DNA from 3 places in the Thalassospira sp. MCCC 1A02898 genome. Region 2 is predicted to be linked to each of the others. Evidence: riboswitches for the same ligand, from Rfam matches in the RefSeq annotation. Region 2 holds a riboswitch; each other region holds the start of a gene.
What was found. Region 2 has a riboswitch for cobalamin ahead of AUQ41_RS06855 (ABC transporter substrate-binding protein). Riboswitches for the same ligand answer to the same signal wherever they lie in the genome.
Positions count from the first base shown of each region.

Region 1: it holds a riboswitch for cobalamin, as region 2 does, so the genes downstream of both, AUQ41_RS18135 (DUF4198 domain-containing protein) here and AUQ41_RS06855 (ABC transporter substrate-binding protein) in region 2, are expected to answer to the same signal.
Region 3: it holds a riboswitch for cobalamin, as region 2 does, so the genes downstream of both, AUQ41_RS03765 (methylmalonyl-CoA mutase family protein) here and AUQ41_RS06855 (ABC transporter substrate-binding protein) in region 2, are expected to answer to the same signal.

Region 1 covers NZ_LPXK01000013.1:307,328-312,591, reverse strand. Annotated here, with positions in the region: gene yaaA (peroxide stress protein YaaA) at 1-508, shown strand, start outside; gene AUQ41_RS18145 (glycosyl transferase family protein) at 533-1,597, shown strand; gene AUQ41_RS18140 (DUF924 family protein) at 1,657-2,199, opposite strand; cobalamin riboswitch at 2,350-2,547, shown strand; gene AUQ41_RS18135 (DUF4198 domain-containing protein) at 2,717-3,514, shown strand; gene cbiM (cobalt transporter CbiM) at 3,531-4,208, shown strand; gene AUQ41_RS18125 (cobalt ABC transporter permease) at 4,201-4,797, shown strand; gene cbiQ (cobalt ECF transporter T component CbiQ) at 4,794-5,264, shown strand, end outside.
Region 2 covers NZ_LPXK01000009.1:29,978-35,241, forward strand. Annotated here, with positions in the region: gene AUQ41_RS06845 (AraC family transcriptional regulator) at 1-63, shown strand, start outside; gene AUQ41_RS06850 (glucan biosynthesis protein) at 66-1,667, opposite strand; cobalamin riboswitch at 1,840-2,043, shown strand; gene AUQ41_RS06855 (ABC transporter substrate-binding protein) at 2,269-3,294, shown strand; gene AUQ41_RS06860 (iron ABC transporter permease) at 3,335-4,411, shown strand; gene AUQ41_RS06865 (ABC transporter ATP-binding protein) at 4,408-5,208, shown strand; gene purD (phosphoribosylamine--glycine ligase) at 5,247-5,264, opposite strand, start outside.
Region 3 covers NZ_LPXK01000001.1:839,805-845,068, reverse strand. Annotated here, with positions in the region: gene AUQ41_RS03780 (Lrp/AsnC family transcriptional regulator) at 1-408, opposite strand, end outside; gene phhA (phenylalanine 4-monooxygenase) at 549-1,448, shown strand; gene AUQ41_RS03770 (response regulator) at 1,506-1,928, opposite strand; cobalamin riboswitch at 2,215-2,394, shown strand; gene AUQ41_RS03765 (methylmalonyl-CoA mutase family protein) at 2,530-4,566, shown strand; gene scpA (methylmalonyl-CoA mutase) at 4,569-5,264, shown strand, end outside.

The DNA.
Region 1 (5,264 bases), on a different contig from region 2:
CCTTGATGCCGATACCATGAAGGCCGAAGACATCGACTGGGCAGAGGATCATTTTCGGATGCTCTCGGGCCTTTATGGCCTCCTGAAGCCGCGCGATTTGATGCAGCCATATCGTTTGGAAATGGGAACGCGCCTTTCCAACCCGCGGGGCAAGGACCTTTACGCGTTCTGGGATGATAAGCTTTCAAAAGAAATCAACGAGATTACCAAAGGTCACAAGGACCGTAGTCTGATCAATCTCGCCTCGAACGAGTATTTCAAATCGATCAAGACCAAGGTCCTTGATGGCCCGGTAATTACGCCTGTGTTTAAGGAAGTGAAGGGCGGTACGGCCAAGGTTGTCGGCTTCTCGGCCAAGCGTGCGCGTGGCATGATGGCACGCTATATGATTGACAATCGGCTCGAAGACCCGCAAGAGCTCAAGAAGTTTAATGTTGATGGCTATCGCTATCAGGATGACCTCTCGACCGAGACAGAGTGGGTCTTCACACGTATTCACGATCAGTAACACCAACTATTCCGGTGAAACCATATGACCGACGAGCATCTTGAACAGCTCGAGGATGAGAATGTCTTACCAGAGGCGCATCCGTTTTCTGGCTATCTCCGCACGTTCTTCCGTGGGCCGGGCCGTTCGCGCAGTCTGACCCGCGAGGAGGCATTTGATGCCTTCTCGATGATCCTGCGCGACGAGGTCGAACCGATCCAGCTTGGCGCATTCCTTTTGATGCTGCGCTACCGTGCTGAGACGCCCGAAGAACTGGCCGGCATGATCGAAGCTGTGCGCAAGGCCGCGCGTCTTGAACCGGATGAAGACAGCAAAGATGACGCGCTTATGCGTCCTGCGCTGGATTGGCCATCCTATGCGGCCGGTCGGACCCGTGGTCTGCCCTGGTTTGTGCTGTCGGCGCTTCTGCTGTCGCAGAATAATGTTCCGGTGCTGATGCATGGCTATAACTCGCATCTGGTCAACGGGATCAGCACAGAAGTTGCCATCAAGGCGCTTAAGCTTCCGATTGCCATGTCTGCAGAAGAAGCGCGTTCTGATATCGCATCGAAGGGCTTTGCGTATCTGCCGCTGCGTCATATGCATCCCAAGCTGCAGGAGCTGATTGGATTGCGTCCACTTCTTGGATTACGCAGTCCAGTCAATACGTTACTGCGTTTGCTTAATCCTCTGCATGCGCGTGCAGCCTTCCTTGGTGTGTTTCATCCGGCGTTTCTTGATGTCCATCGTGAAACCGGCAAGCTTTTGGAACTTCCACGCATCGGTGTGATCAAGGGCGGTGGCGGCGAAGCCGAAAGAACACCCTATAAGCATGTCGATCTGCGCATGCTTGATAATGGTGAGCTCAATGATGTTCGCTGGCCGGCATTGCTGTCAAAAACCGAAAAGGATGGCGAAGACCAAAGCCCTGTATCGCTGAAGCACTTTCTGGCGGTCTGGCGTGGCGAGGTGGAAGATATTCCGGCCGAAGCCAAGATCAAGGGCAGTGCCGCCATGGCAGCCTTCCTTGCCGGCAAGGCGGATTACATGGATGAGGCAGAAAGCCTTGTGCAGGGCTGGTGGGATAATCGCGACCGTGATGTTGGCTGATGTTCCGCGATCAAGTGAGATGAAATGAAAGGGACGGGAAACCGTCCCTTTTTTAATGCTCAGAACGATGATCCGGGCTCTTTGAGAAACGCCACTTCCTCTGGCGTCGATGGACGGCCCAGTATTTCATTGCGGTGTGGATAGCGGCCAAACCGGTCAATGATCTTTTTGTGTTTCAGCTCGAACTCGTAATTGTTCTCAAGGCCGGGCTGTGAAAACAGGTCAACCGCCACTTCATGGATGATTTCGGATTCCGAGTGCATATACGGCATATACAGGAATGCCTGTTCCTGCGGTGTGACCAGTTTGCGATCCAGCTTCAAGGAAACAGCCTCCTGCGCCAGCACCAATGCCATTGGATCTGATGCAAAGGACTGTGGCTGATCGCGGTACATATTGCGTGAAAACTGATCAAGAACGATGATTTCGGCAAGTCGTCCATGGGCGGTTTTGCGCCAGTTAAAAAGCTCTCCGGCCGTGGCGGCGGCGTGAAAATCGGCAAAGCGTTCCGCGATATGGCGATCCAGGGCTTCATCCTTGATAAACCACTGTTTTTCTTCGAGTTCCTTGAACCAGAAAACAAGAACCGTTTCAGGTTTCATAATGTTTCCACCCATCTGATTGCAGGCTTTCGGGGCCCGTCGGCAAAATTGCGCGTGATCTTCGCGCCCGGTTTAAAGCGCGTCAAGCCATCCGCAAAAAGATTGTCACGGACCTTGGGGCAGGGAGTTGACAGCAATCCGTCCGACGTGGATTATGACATTGTCTTTGGTGTTGATCCGATTGGACCAACTTAAAAGGGAACGTGGTGCGTCATGCATGACAAAGCCACGGCTGCCCCCGCAACTGTAAGCGGTCAGAGCATTGCATATGCCACTGGTGCAAACCGGGAAGGCGCATTGCTTTTTAAACCGTGAGCCAGGAGACCTGCCTTTGACTGCCGGGTGCCGATTGCCCGGTATGAAACTGTTGGACGCCGGGGTGAGCGTCAGGTTGCAGGGGTACAAACGGTCTTTTGAAGATCCGCAATCTTGCTTCCAGCCATCCTATCGTTCTTTGTCCTGACCCTGTGCGCTGGGCCTTTGGCCTGCGTGCATCGTTTGAGAAAGAGACGATTATATGTTTAAGACCCTTGGCAGGCTTGCGATTGCAAGCGCCTGTGTGCTGTCGGCGGCCATGCCGGCGCATGCGCATTTTCAATTAGCCTATACGCCGGACGTGAACGTGACCAAGGCCGGGGATCAGCCGGTTAAGCTGATTTTCTGGCACCCGTTTGAAAACGGTCATGTCATGGATATGGCCGAGCCGCTTGAATTTTATGCGGTTAATCGCGGTGAGAAACTTGATCTCAAATCAACGCTTACGCCGATTACTTTCACCGGAATTGCCAACTCGGCAGCGGCCTTTGACGCAACTTTGACTCTGCGCCGCAGCGGTGATTACGTCATGGTGGTGGTCCCCGCACCGTATTATGAAGAAAGCGAAGATATCTTCATCCAGCAGATCACGAAGTCCTATGTAAACCGCAATGAAATTCCGACCGACTGGATGGAACCGCAAGGTCTTAAAACCGAAATCCTGCCGCTTAATCGACCAACCAACATCATTGCCGGTTCGACCTTTACTGGCCGAGTGTTAAGCGAAGGCCAACCTGTGGCCGGTGTTGAAGTCGAAATCGAATACATGGCCGCAGAACCCGATATGGCCAGCAACACACCCAAAGGGCCAACGGCATCGCCAATGCCCGGTGGTGCGGTTGTGGTCATTTCCGATCAAAACGGGTATTTCACTTTTGGTGTCCCCAAGGCAGGTTTTTGGGGATTTGCAGCACTTGGCAGCGGCCCTGACAAAGAATTTCAGGGCAAGGAACTTTCACAGGATGCAGTCCTGTGGGTTCGCGCCTATGATGTGAAATAGGCGAGGGACAAAACAGATGCATATTGTTGATGGTGCGCTGGCACCGGAAGTCTTGATTGGCGGGGGTATTCTTGCAATTGCCGGACTTGGCCTTGGACTGCGGAAACTGCCAATCGATAAAATTCCTGCAACCGGGGTTTTGTCGGCAACATTCTTTGTTGCCTCGCTTATTCATGTGCCGGTGGGACCATCCAGTGTGCATCTGATCATGAGCGGTCTTGCCGGGCTCGTGCTTGGCTGGACCGCGTTTCCGGCACTTTTTGTCGGTCTCCTGCTTCAGGCCGTTTTCTTTGGCTTTGGCGGTTTGACGGTTCTTGGCGTCAATACGGTCAATATCGCCTTTCCGGCTGTGCTGGCGGGCCTTTTGTTCCGGGGAATGGTGTCGCGCAGCAGCCCGGTCACGGCGGCCGTGCTTGGTGGATGTGCTGGTGCGTTTTCCATCGCGCTGACAACGGTGTTTGTCGCGATTTCGCTTGCACTCAGTGGTGATGCATTTGTTCCGGCGGCCAAGCTGGTCTTCTTTGCCCACATTCCGATCATGGTGGTCGAAGGGTTGGTGTCAGCGGCATCGGTGTATCTGATCGCCAAGGTCAAACCGGCCTTGCTGCAACCCGCCGATCAGACATCCGGTTTTGAGATGCAGGCGACAGCATCCTTGCGTGCAAAGCAGGCGGGCGAGGCATCCAATGGCTAGATCACTCATGCTGGTCTGTGCCCTTGGCATGCTTGTGTATGGCGCAGCACCTGCACAGGCGCACAAGGTTATCGCATCCCTGTTTCCAAGTGGTTCAAACATCGAAGGTGAAATCGGTTTCTCCAACGGTGTCATGGCCGAAAACACGCTTGTTGAGATCTTTGATCTTGATGGCAACAAGATTGATGAAGTTACCACCGACGGCGACGGTTTTTTTGTCTACACGCCAAGCCAACAGATTGATCTGCGTTTTCGGGCCGATCTCGGGGCAGGGCACGTTGCCGAGGCAACCTTTGCCATTGCGGACCTGACGGATGTTGATGCGGCTGTACAAACAGCATCGTCAAAGGCGCCGACTGCATCGAGGGCAGGATCAAACGCTGGGCCTGCAATTTCCCGCGAACAGGAAGAAATCATCGCGACCATCGTGCGTGACGAATTGCGTCCTCTCAGGCGCGAGCTCACCGCCTATAAGGAAAAGAATGATCTTCAATCGATTCTGGGCGGCATTGGCTATATATTCGGTGCCTTCGGGATCATTTATTACATCGCTGCGCGACGGCTAAGAGCAAAAGCACCCAACGCATGAGCCACCTTTTCGGACATGACCAACCCCTGAGCGTTCAGGCACATGGCGGACAATCACCGTCATTCGTCGGGACGTTCGATCCAAGGGTACGTGTGGTCGCGGCCTGTGTTTTTGCAATTGTCGTGGTGGCCCTGCATCAGATCGAATTTGCACTGGGTGCCCTGATATTTGCCGCCATTACCATGAGCCTGACGGACTTGCCGCTGCGCGTAACCCTGAAACGCATGGCAGCCATGGACGGGTTTATCATCGTCATGTTGATAATGTTGCCGTTTACGACCCCCGGAACACCGATGTTTTCGGTGCTTGGGGCAGAGGCCAGCAAGGAAGGCCTGATGCATGCCATCCTTGCTGGCATACGGGCCAATGCGGTTGTCCTGATGATGCTTAGCCTTTTGTCGGGTATGACGCCGGTGACACTTGGCCACACGCTATATCGTTTGAAATGTCCGCCGGTTCTGGTGCAT
Region 2 (5,264 bases):
GATGTCATGTCGATCCTTGGGCAGGGCGGGGCCAGCCAGTCTGCCGATATGGCCCCGCACTAACCCTAGCCCTGTTGCTGGTTGCCAACGGCCGGCAGGTGCTGGAACATCCAGGTTTCACTTAAGGGGCCGTCACCGCGTTTCAGATACATCCGCAGGTCAACCGGATCTGTGCCCGCGGCCTTAAGGTCAAAGGCCGCCCGCCAGATGCGGGTATCCATGATCGGTTCGATCTTGGTGCGCACAATCTCCCCGCGGGAGGATGTCACAACCACTTCGGGGAATTCGCCGTAGGCAAGCGTTCCCAGAACCTCACCCTCGAACTCGACGGAAAACTTGATTTCGTCCTTGGGCCGGTTGGTGCCGGGCTCCCCGCCACGGCCCATGCGGGTTGCGGTTGCGGTTGCCAGTTCCTTGACCGGGAACGGGTTATGGGCCTGCCAGTACAGACGGTATTTGAACTGATAGCTGTTGCCCGCCTTGGCGGGGCCATTCGGGACCCAGAAGGCGGCAATGTTATCGTGGATTTCATCGTCGGTCGGGATTTCGATCAACTGAACCGCACCGTCATTCCACTCGCCTTGCGGTTCGACCCACAGGCTGGGGCGGCGGTGATAACGCACACCATCCAGATAGTTTTTCACATCGCGATCGCGCTGCATCAGACCAAAACCACGCGGGTTATTGTCACCAAACGCTGATGCGCGGATGGTTTCCGGGTTGTTCAACTGTCGCCAGATGCGTTCGCCGCCGCCGGTCCAAAGCTCCAGCCCGTCGCTGTCATGTACTTCCGGACGCCAGTCAAAGCGGAACGATTTGTTCTGTTCGGAATACCAGAACATGCTGGTCAGCGGTGCGATGCCAAGCCGTTCGATGTCTTTGCGCAAGAACAGATGTTTTTCGACATCCATCGTGACCCCTTCGCCGCGATAAAGCAGGAATTTATAAGCACCCGTGATGCTGGGCCCATCCAGCAGGGCATAAACCGTCACAGGGTCTTCGGGATTTTTGGCTGGTTCGATAAAGAATTGACGGAAATCGGGAAATTCTTCGGGAACCGAGGTCGCCGTATTAACCGCAATGCCGCGCGCCGACAGGCCATACTGGCCTTCATCCCCAATGGCGCGGAAGTACGATGCGCCAAGAAACGCTGCCCAGTCCTGGGTTTTCCAGTCATCGCGTGCCTGATTTTCATGCAGGCGGAAACCGGCAAAGCCGCTATTGGCGGGCAGTTGGCGGGCAATGCTGTCTTCGGGCATGTCAAAGTATTCGGGCTTGTAGATCACTTCGCGTGCCTGACCACTTTCCAGAAGATACATATGCACCGGTTTGGCGAAATACATACCCAGATGGAAGAAGGTCAGCGGATAGGTGCCTGATCCATCGGAAAACGGCGAATGGTCGCGTTTGTAATGCAGCTTGCCATGGGTGTCGTAATCGATCTTGCCGACAATTTCCGGGTTTGGCGCAACGGGTGCTTCATATGCCGATGTGGCCATGGATTTGGCGCGTGCAATCAAATCGGCAAAATCAAACGGCTGTGCCGAACCCAGATCAAGGCCGTCGACATCTGCCAAAGCATGCTGATAGATCGACATTCCCGGCAGGATAAGACCGGCTGCCGCGATGGATTTCAAAAAGCGTCTGCGTTCAACAGAAGTCGTCATGTTCATCACATTCCTGTGGTTTGAGGTGTCGGGAAAGCATACCCGGCAGTGTGGAGGTAATCGGGATGAAACATGGCAAATTCAAGGTCGTATCAATTGCTTTTTATGCATGGAGCCTTGGCGTTAATGCCGCTGGTGGTCTGCCAATTTCCTTGACCGTGTTTTTGGTTTAATCTAACCGTGACGTGTCGGTATCCGAATATCGGATAAAGGGAATTCGAGATGGGCCGAATATTGGCTCATTAACCGAAGCTGCCCCCGCAACTGTAGGCGGCGAGCATTTTTCTGACCAATGCCACTGGGATCAACCCGGGAAGGCCAGGGAAAATGCGTTGACCCGTAAGCCAGGAGACCTGCCGACACGAAGACGACGGACCGGGCGGGGTGCCCCGGAGAATGTCGGTACGTGTCTTGGCCCAACAGTTTAGCCCAGGTTTTCTAAGCTTTAAGGCCGGCATCTTCCGCCATCTCCTGACACTTTTGCCAGTCCATTGACAGCAGCAAAAGTGATGTTATGTTATAACATAACATTTGACGATGTATTGAAACTGGATCATCCAAAGCGGTCCCGGATCAACGCATCAGCAAGAGGGAACTAAAAGTGATCAATCACGATAAACGTGTACTGGCGGTCGGGGTGTTTGCCGCTGGTCTTATTTCTTCTGTTTCATTTGCGTCCGCAACCGAATATCCGCTCAGTATCGAGAACTGTGGGACTATGTTGCAATTTGATGCGGCCCCGGATCGCGTGGTGTCGCTGGGCCAAAGTACGACCGAAATTCTTTATTCGTTGGGCCTGGCCGACAAGGTCAAGGGTACGGGTGTCTGGTTTGGCCCGGTGATGGATGAATTCAAGGACGTCAACGCATCTGTGCCGCGTCTGGCCGACAATGATCCGGGGTTCGAAACCGTTGTCGCGCAAAAGCCGCAACTGGTTGCCACCCAGTATCAGTGGCATGTCGGGCCCAAGGGCACCGTCGGCACCACCGAACAGTTCAACGAACTGTCCATTCCGGTCTACACAGCACCTGCTGATTGTGTCGGCAAGGACAATGCCGGTGGCGGTGACGGGGTGCGGCATGAAGGCTTCACCATGGATCTGATTTATCGCGAGATTTCCGATCTGGCGCAAATCTTTGATGTCGAAGATCGCGGCAACGCACTGATTGCCAGCTTGAAGGAACGTCAGGCGAACTCATTGGCGCGTGTGACGGCAAGCGGCCATGACAATGTTTCTGCCGTCTTCTGGTTTTCCAGCCCTGAAATCAACAGTGATCCCTATGTGGCGGGCAAAAACGGTGCAGCGGGCTATATCGCAGGTAAACTTGGTGTTCGCAACATTATCGACAGTAATGAAGAATGGCCGACCGTTGGCTGGGAAACCATTGCGCGCGCCAATCCTGATATCATCGTGATTGGTAAAATGGGCCGTCGGCGTTTTCCGGCCGATGACTGGCAGGTCAAGATGGATTTCCTGAAAACCGATCCGGTCGCTAGTCAGATGAAGGCGGTGCGCAATGGCAATATCGTGGTGATGGACGCCCAGTCGATGGATCCGACCATCCGCCTGATCAATGGTATTGAAACACTTGCCGCAGCCGTCGAAAGACTGAGTGCTTCGAACTGACCTGCACTGCCAAAGGCACCTGATATGCCCGGAGAATTCAATGTTTGAAACAACGCCAGTGCAGCAGCCGGTTCAGCCACCTCGGCAATCGCTGGCGGGGCGGGCATATCTTGTGCGGGCCGGTGTCAGTCTTGGCGCCCTGGTTTTGCTTGTTGGCGTCATCGCGATGGCCGCGGCCAAGGGGGAAACGCACATTCCCCTTGGCACCGTCTTTCAGACCATTGCCAATCATCTTTGGCAGGCGGGCTATGACGTTGATCCGATTGATGCCGGGATCATCTGGAATTACCGGATATCGCGCGCCATGGTGGCCGCGGCCTGCGGGGCGTCCCTTGCGCTATCGGGCGCGGTTTTGCAGGCGCTTTTGCGCAATAGTCTCGCGGATCCGTACTTGCTGGGCATATCGGCCGGGGCATCGACCGGTGCAGTCAGCGTTGCCATTCTGGGGTTCGGCGCGGGGATGGTTTCCCTGTCGCTTGGTGCCTTTGTCGGTGCGCTGGTGGCATTCGGGTTTGTCGCCCTTTTGGCCATTCCGGCCGGGCGCGGGGCCGGTGCCATCATTCTTGCCGGGGTTGCCGGATCGCAACTGTTTAACGCATTAACGTCATTCATCGTGACCAAGGCCGCCACGGCGGACGAGGCACGCGGGGTGATGTTCTGGCTGCTTGGTAATCTAAGCGGCGTGCGCTGGCCTGATGTCTATCTGGCGCTGCCGGTCGCCGTCATCGGCTTGCTGGTCTGCCTTTGGTATTCGCGGGCGCTCGATGCCTTTACCTTTGGCGTGGAATCGGCGGCATCCCTTGGTGTGCCGGTGCGTCGGGTTTATGTGGTGTTGATTGCCATTGCCGCCTCGATGACGGCCGTCATGGTCAGTATTGTCGGGGCCATCGGCTTTGTCGGATTGGTTATTCCCCATGCCGCACGGTTCTTTGTCGGGACACGGCACGGATTTCTGTTGCCGGCATCGGCCCTGATCGGGGCGGTGTTTCTTGTGGCGGCCGATATTGTATCGCGCATCATTCTTGATGGTCAGGTCCTGCCCATCGGGGTGATCACGGCGCTGATCGGTGCACCGGCCTTTGCGATCATCCTGTGTCATGGGCGGGTATTGCGATGAGCCTTGAATTACGCAATGTCGGCTGGAATGCCGGATTCAAAAAAATCATCAGCGACGTGTCGCTTCGCGTGACACGGGGAGAGTTCCTGGGTGTGATCGGGCCAAACGGATCTGGCAAAACCAGTATGATGTCGGTCTTGGGCGGTATTCGTGCGCCGTCGACCGGGCAGGCATTGCTGGGGGACCAACCGATGAAGAAAATCGGTCGGCGCAACCTTGCCCGTCATATCGGCTTTGTCGAACAACAGGCCGATACCATCGACCGTATTACCGTGCGCGATGCCGTCGCGCTTGGTCGAACGCCGTACCTTAGTTTGCTGACACCATGGTCAGGGCACGACGACGCCATAGTGTGTGAAGCCCTTGCCAGTGTTGAAATGGGGCCGTTTGCGGACCGGATGTGGCATACGCTTTCGGGCGGTGAAAAGCAGCGCGTTCACATTGCCCGTGCCTTGGCCCAGCAACCCGATTTCTTGTTGCTTGATGAACCGACCAACCATCTTGATATCCATCATCAGCTGGGCTTGCTTGAACTGGTGAGTGCACTGCCGGTAACCGTGGTGGCTGCTTTGCACGACTTGAACCATGCGGCGATGTTTTGTGACCGGATTGCGATGATGGATGGTGGCAAGCTGATTGCACTTGGTACACCCGAACAGATTTTGACATCGCAAAACCTTCGCGATGTTTTCGGGGTTGCCGCCGATATCGAGATCGATGATCAGGGTCGCTGCCACATCCGCTATCACGCCGGAAACCAGAAATCTTTGGCCATAAAAAAAGACCGGGTTGCGTAACCCGGTCTTCGATTTTGGTAGCTTGGTTTGCTTGCGGCTTAGCCCTGTTCGCGGGC
Region 3 (5,264 bases), on a different contig from region 2:
ACGCACATTGGGCATTGAAAGCAACTGATGGGTGACAAAATCGCCAAAGCTTTCGATATCGCGCGCCACGGACACCAGCAGAAAATCCTGCCGCCCCGTCATCGCCCAGCAGGACAGAATTTCCGGAAGGTCATTCATCGCGCGGGCGAAATCCTCCGCCCCCTGTTCGGTATGGCTTTGCAAGCGGACCTGAATGGTCGCCAGCACCCCAAAGCCAAGTTTCTTGCGGTCCAGAAGGGCGACCTGACGTTTGATCACACCGGATGCCTCAAGCTGTTTGACCCGACGCAAACACGGCGATGGGGACATGCCGACCATTTCAGCCAGTTGGACATTGCTGATGGCGGCGTCCTTTTGCAGGGCCTGCAGAATCCGGACATCGGTCGCGCTTAGCGTCACGTCGGTCATTTTAAACCCCAAATCAAACCAACAAGGTCACAATATGCACATCATAACCGATTTGGACGCCTTATTGGCCAGAAAATGACATTAGAGTTGATGTAAAATGATCCTTGTAAATCGGCAATAGAACCCGAAAGAGGACGGCCATGAATCAGGGAAACGATCTGCGTGGTGATTACAGCCACATCAATGACGACTACACCATCGATCAGGACTGGAGCACATATACCGAGGCCGAGCACGAACTATGGCGCAAACTTTATGACCGCCAATCGCGCATTTTGCCCGGCTATGCAGCCGAGGATTACATTCGCAATCTGATGAAACTTGATGCGGCGGATCAGATTCCGCATTTCGGCCGGGTCAGCGAGAAGCTCCATGCGGCGACCGGTTGGCATCTTGTCGCGGTTCCGGGGCTGGTGCCTGATGATGTGTTTTTTGACCATCTTGCCAATCGGCGGTTCCCGGTCACGGTCTGGCTGCGCAAGCCCGAGGAAATGGATTATCTGGTCGAACCCGACATCTTCCATGACTTTTTTGGTCATGTGCCGATGCTCTATGACCCGACCTTTGCCGATTATCTGGCGGCCTATGGCGCCAAGGGGCCCGAGGCCATTGCGATGGGCGGCCTTAAACAGTTGGCCCGGATGTATTGGTACATGGTCGAGTTTGGCCTGATCATGACCCCGCACGGATTGCGCGCCTATGGGGCAGGCATGTTGTCATCGCAAACCGAAACCATCTATTCGGTCACCGATCCCACGCCAAACCGGGTGGCGTTCGAGCTTGAACGCGTCATGGGCACGGATTATGCGATTGATGATTTCCAGAAAACCTATTTCGTTCTGGAAAGTTACGATCAGTTGTTTGACGCGATGAATGTGCCAATGGCCCCGATCTATGATCGGCTCGCCAAGAAGCCTGCGATTGATCCGGCAACCACCTTGCCGACAGACCGGATTTATCATGTGCATGGGGCCGCAGACAGCATCATTTCGCTGGGCGAGGAGACCCACAGGACCCACAGACAACAACGCCCTGCGTGAGCAGGGCGTGGCGATCCGTTTAGGACTGATCAAGGCAGGGCTGGTCTCCCAGCACTCCTAGCAGGCACTGATGGAATGACCCAGCACCCGATTGAGTTGCTCAAGCACCACTTTCGGGCTGGCGTCCTTGCTAATGAAATCGGCCGCCCCAAGCGCATCGGCTTGTGCGCGGGTGTCGGCATCATAATGGGCCGAGAAGAAGAAAACCGGCACGTTTTGGCTGTTGGGATAGCGGCGGCGAATTTCGCAGAACGCTTCAAAGCCGCTCATACCCGGCATTTCAATATCAAGGATGATGGCACGGGGATAAAGCCCGTCCAGCTGATCAATCAGATCATCGGCACAATCAAAACCGGCCACGTCATATCCTGCCCGACGCAACACTGTTTCAAGGGCTGCCTTGGCGCTGGGACTGTCGTCGGCGAACGCAACCAGTCCATCAGGACAAAATTGCGACGGCATGGCGCTGAGCGCGTTCATGGATGGCGATACTCCGAGTTTTGGGACAAGTCCAAACTGACAGACGAAAATGTCAAATTGGTTAAACCCGCCAAATTTTTGCCACGCAATGTTCCGGCTTCACCCCGATCTCGCACCCGTGCCGCGAAAGTATAAGGCCGCAATGATCGGAACCATGCGGCGCGCAAACCACGAACAGACGTGCAAAACCCCAATGTTTCCGCCGACATAACGTTACGGAAACCTGATTTGTCGGGATCGATATCCGTCTAAATAGGTATTTCCATGCCTATTTACGGAATTAGGGACAGGTGCTATAAACCGCCATGTCGCGAATGTGACCGGAAAATAGGATCGGGAATCCGGTGCGGCCGTGCCTTAGCGCACTTTGGCCAAGCCCGGAACTGCCCCCGCAACTGTAAGCGTAACGGCCTTTCTGCAGGCTTTCTCGCGAGTCAGAATACCGATGGTGTTTTCTTGGCATGAAATGGGCCGGGCGGGGTGTACCGGGTACTGGGAATCCGTAGTAGAATAGAATTTGGCAACGTTCCGTGCCCGACGCCATATAAAGACCCCATATGGAGTCGCATCAAGGCCGGGACACACCAAGCCGGGAGAAACCATGTCCGACCCGCTAAAGCTCGCATCCGAATTTCCATCTGCTGATTACGCAAGTTGGCGCAAGCTTGCCGAGGAGGCCCTTAAAGGGGCGCCGTTCGAAAAGAAGCTTGTCACCAATACGCTTGATGGCTTTTCCGTTCAGCCGATCTATACAAATGACGATCAGGATGACGCGACCCGGCTGATCCACGAAGTTCTTAATGCCACGGTCGAGCCGCGCGAAACCGTCACCGGGTGGGATATCCGCCAGCTTCATACCCATCCCGATCCCAAGGCCACCAATGCCGCGATCCTTGAGGACCTTGAAAATGGGGCGACCTCGATCACGCTAAAGCTTGACGCCGCCGCCCGCGCCGGGCGCGAAATCAGTTCTGCCGAGGTGGGCGTGGACGGAATTGCCATCCATTGTCTGGCCGATCTCGATACTGCCCTTGAGGATGTTTACACCAACCTTGCCACCGTCGGCCTTGACGCCGGGGCGGCAGGTGTTCCGGCCGCCGCACTTCTGGCAGCCCATATCGCAAATACCGATGGTGCCGACGAAGCCGCACCGGCCTTTAACATCGACCCGATCGGGACGCTGGCATCTACCGGCACCCTGCCCTGCGGCGCGCAGGACGCGGTTGATCATACGGCAAGCGTTGCGGTCGAGCTGATTGATCTGTTCCCGCTGGCGACCGCGATTTCGGTGAATGGCGCGCCATATTACAATGCCGGGGCCACCGATGGTCAGGAACTGGCCTGTTTGCTGGCAAGCGGGGTGACCTATTTGCGCGCCCTGACCGACGCCGGGATGGCGCTTGATCAGGCCGCGGGTGCGATGGTGTTTAACGTTGCCATCGGCACCGACTTCTTTGCCGGGATCGCCAAGCTGCGTGCACTTCGCATGATGTGGAGCCGCGTTCTGTCGGCATCGGGTGCCGAGGATGCAACGATTACGATCAATGCGGTTTCGGCCGAAATGGCCCTGACCAAGGTTGATCCGTGGGTCAATATGCTGCGCACCACGGTGACAAGCTTTGCCGCCGGTCTTGGCGGTGCGGATAGTGTGACCTGCCTGCCTTATGATCATCTGATTGGCCTGCCAGATGGCTTTGCGCGTCGTATTGCGCGCAACACCCAACTGATCTTGCAGGAAGAAAGCAACGTGCACCGGGTCATCGATCCGGCTGGTGGTTCGTGGTTTATTGAAAACCTGACCAAGGAATTGGCGAAGGCCGCCTGGTCGAAATTCCAGTCCCTTGAATCTTCGGGGGGTATTCTAAGTGCCCTTGCCAATGGCAGCCTGAAGACCGAGATCGAGACCGTCTGGAATGCGCGCGAAAAACGCCTGTCCACCCGTCGTGATCCGCTGACCGGTGTGTCGGAATTCCCCAATATCACAGAAGCCAAGGTAATCTGTGAAAAGCCGGACCTTGAGACGATCGTTGCAGATGCCAAGGCCCGCCAGACCAAGTTTGATGGCACGGTCGGCAACAGCCTTGATGCCATGATTGAGGCCGCCCGCGCCGGTGCCACCATCGGGCATATGTTTACCGATCTTTATGGCACCAGTGCCGCGACATGTATCGGTGCCATGCCTGCCCATCGCCTTGCCGAACGTTACGAGGCACTTCGCAAACGGTCTGATGCGCACGGATCCTTCCCGCAGGTCTTCCTGGCCAATCTTGGCAAGATCGCACAGCACACGGCACGCGCGACCTTTGCCCGCAACTTCTTTGAAGCCGGCGGGATCGAGGCGATCACCAATAACGGCTTTGCCAATGCGGATGATGTTGCATCCGCCTTTGGCAAAAGCGGGGCGAAGATCGCCATCATTTGCGGATCAGACCCGCAATATGCCGACATGGCAGCCGACGTTTCCAAGGCACTGAAATCCAAAGGAGCCAGCATGGTTTATCTTGCTGGCCAGCCGGGCGATGCGAGGTCGGCTTACGAAGCAGCCGGCATTGACGAGTTTGTCTTTGTCGGGGCCGATGTCCTTGCCATTTGCGGTGCTGCACTTGATCATCTTCTTGGCAAACAGGGGGAGAAATAACCATGACCCGCATTCCTGATTTCTCCGACCTTCCGCTGTTTGACGGCGCATCCGCCGGTGCCAAGGACCCGTTTGAAAGCACGCCCTGGACCACGCCAGAAGGCATTGATGTCAAATCATCCTATGGCCCCAAGGATCTGGATGGCATTGATCATTTAAACACCATGCCGGGCATGCCGCCGTTTTTGCGTGGCCCCTACCCGACCATGTATGTGCAGCGTCCCTGGACGATCCGCCAATATGCCGGTTTCTCCACCGCCGAGGAATCCAACGCGTTTTATCGCCGCAACCTTGCCGCCGGGCAAAAGGGGCTTTCGATTGCCTTCGATCTGGCAACCCATCGCGGCTATGACAGTGATCATCCGCGCGTCGCAGGTGATGTTGGCATGGCCGGTGTGGCGATTGACAGCATCTATGACATGCGCACGCTTTTTGATGGCATCCCGCTTGATGAGATGTCGGTTTCCATGACCATGAACGGTGCGGTTCTGCCGGTGATGGCGCTTTATATTGCCGCCGCCGAAGAACAGGGTGTGAAGCACGAACAGCTTTCGGGCACCATTCAGAACGACATTCTGAAAGAGTTCATGGTGCGCAACACCTATATCTATCCGCCGAAACCATCGATGCGGATTATTTCGGATATCTTTGCCTTTACCTCGCAAAACATGCCGAAATTCAACTCGATCTCGATTTCC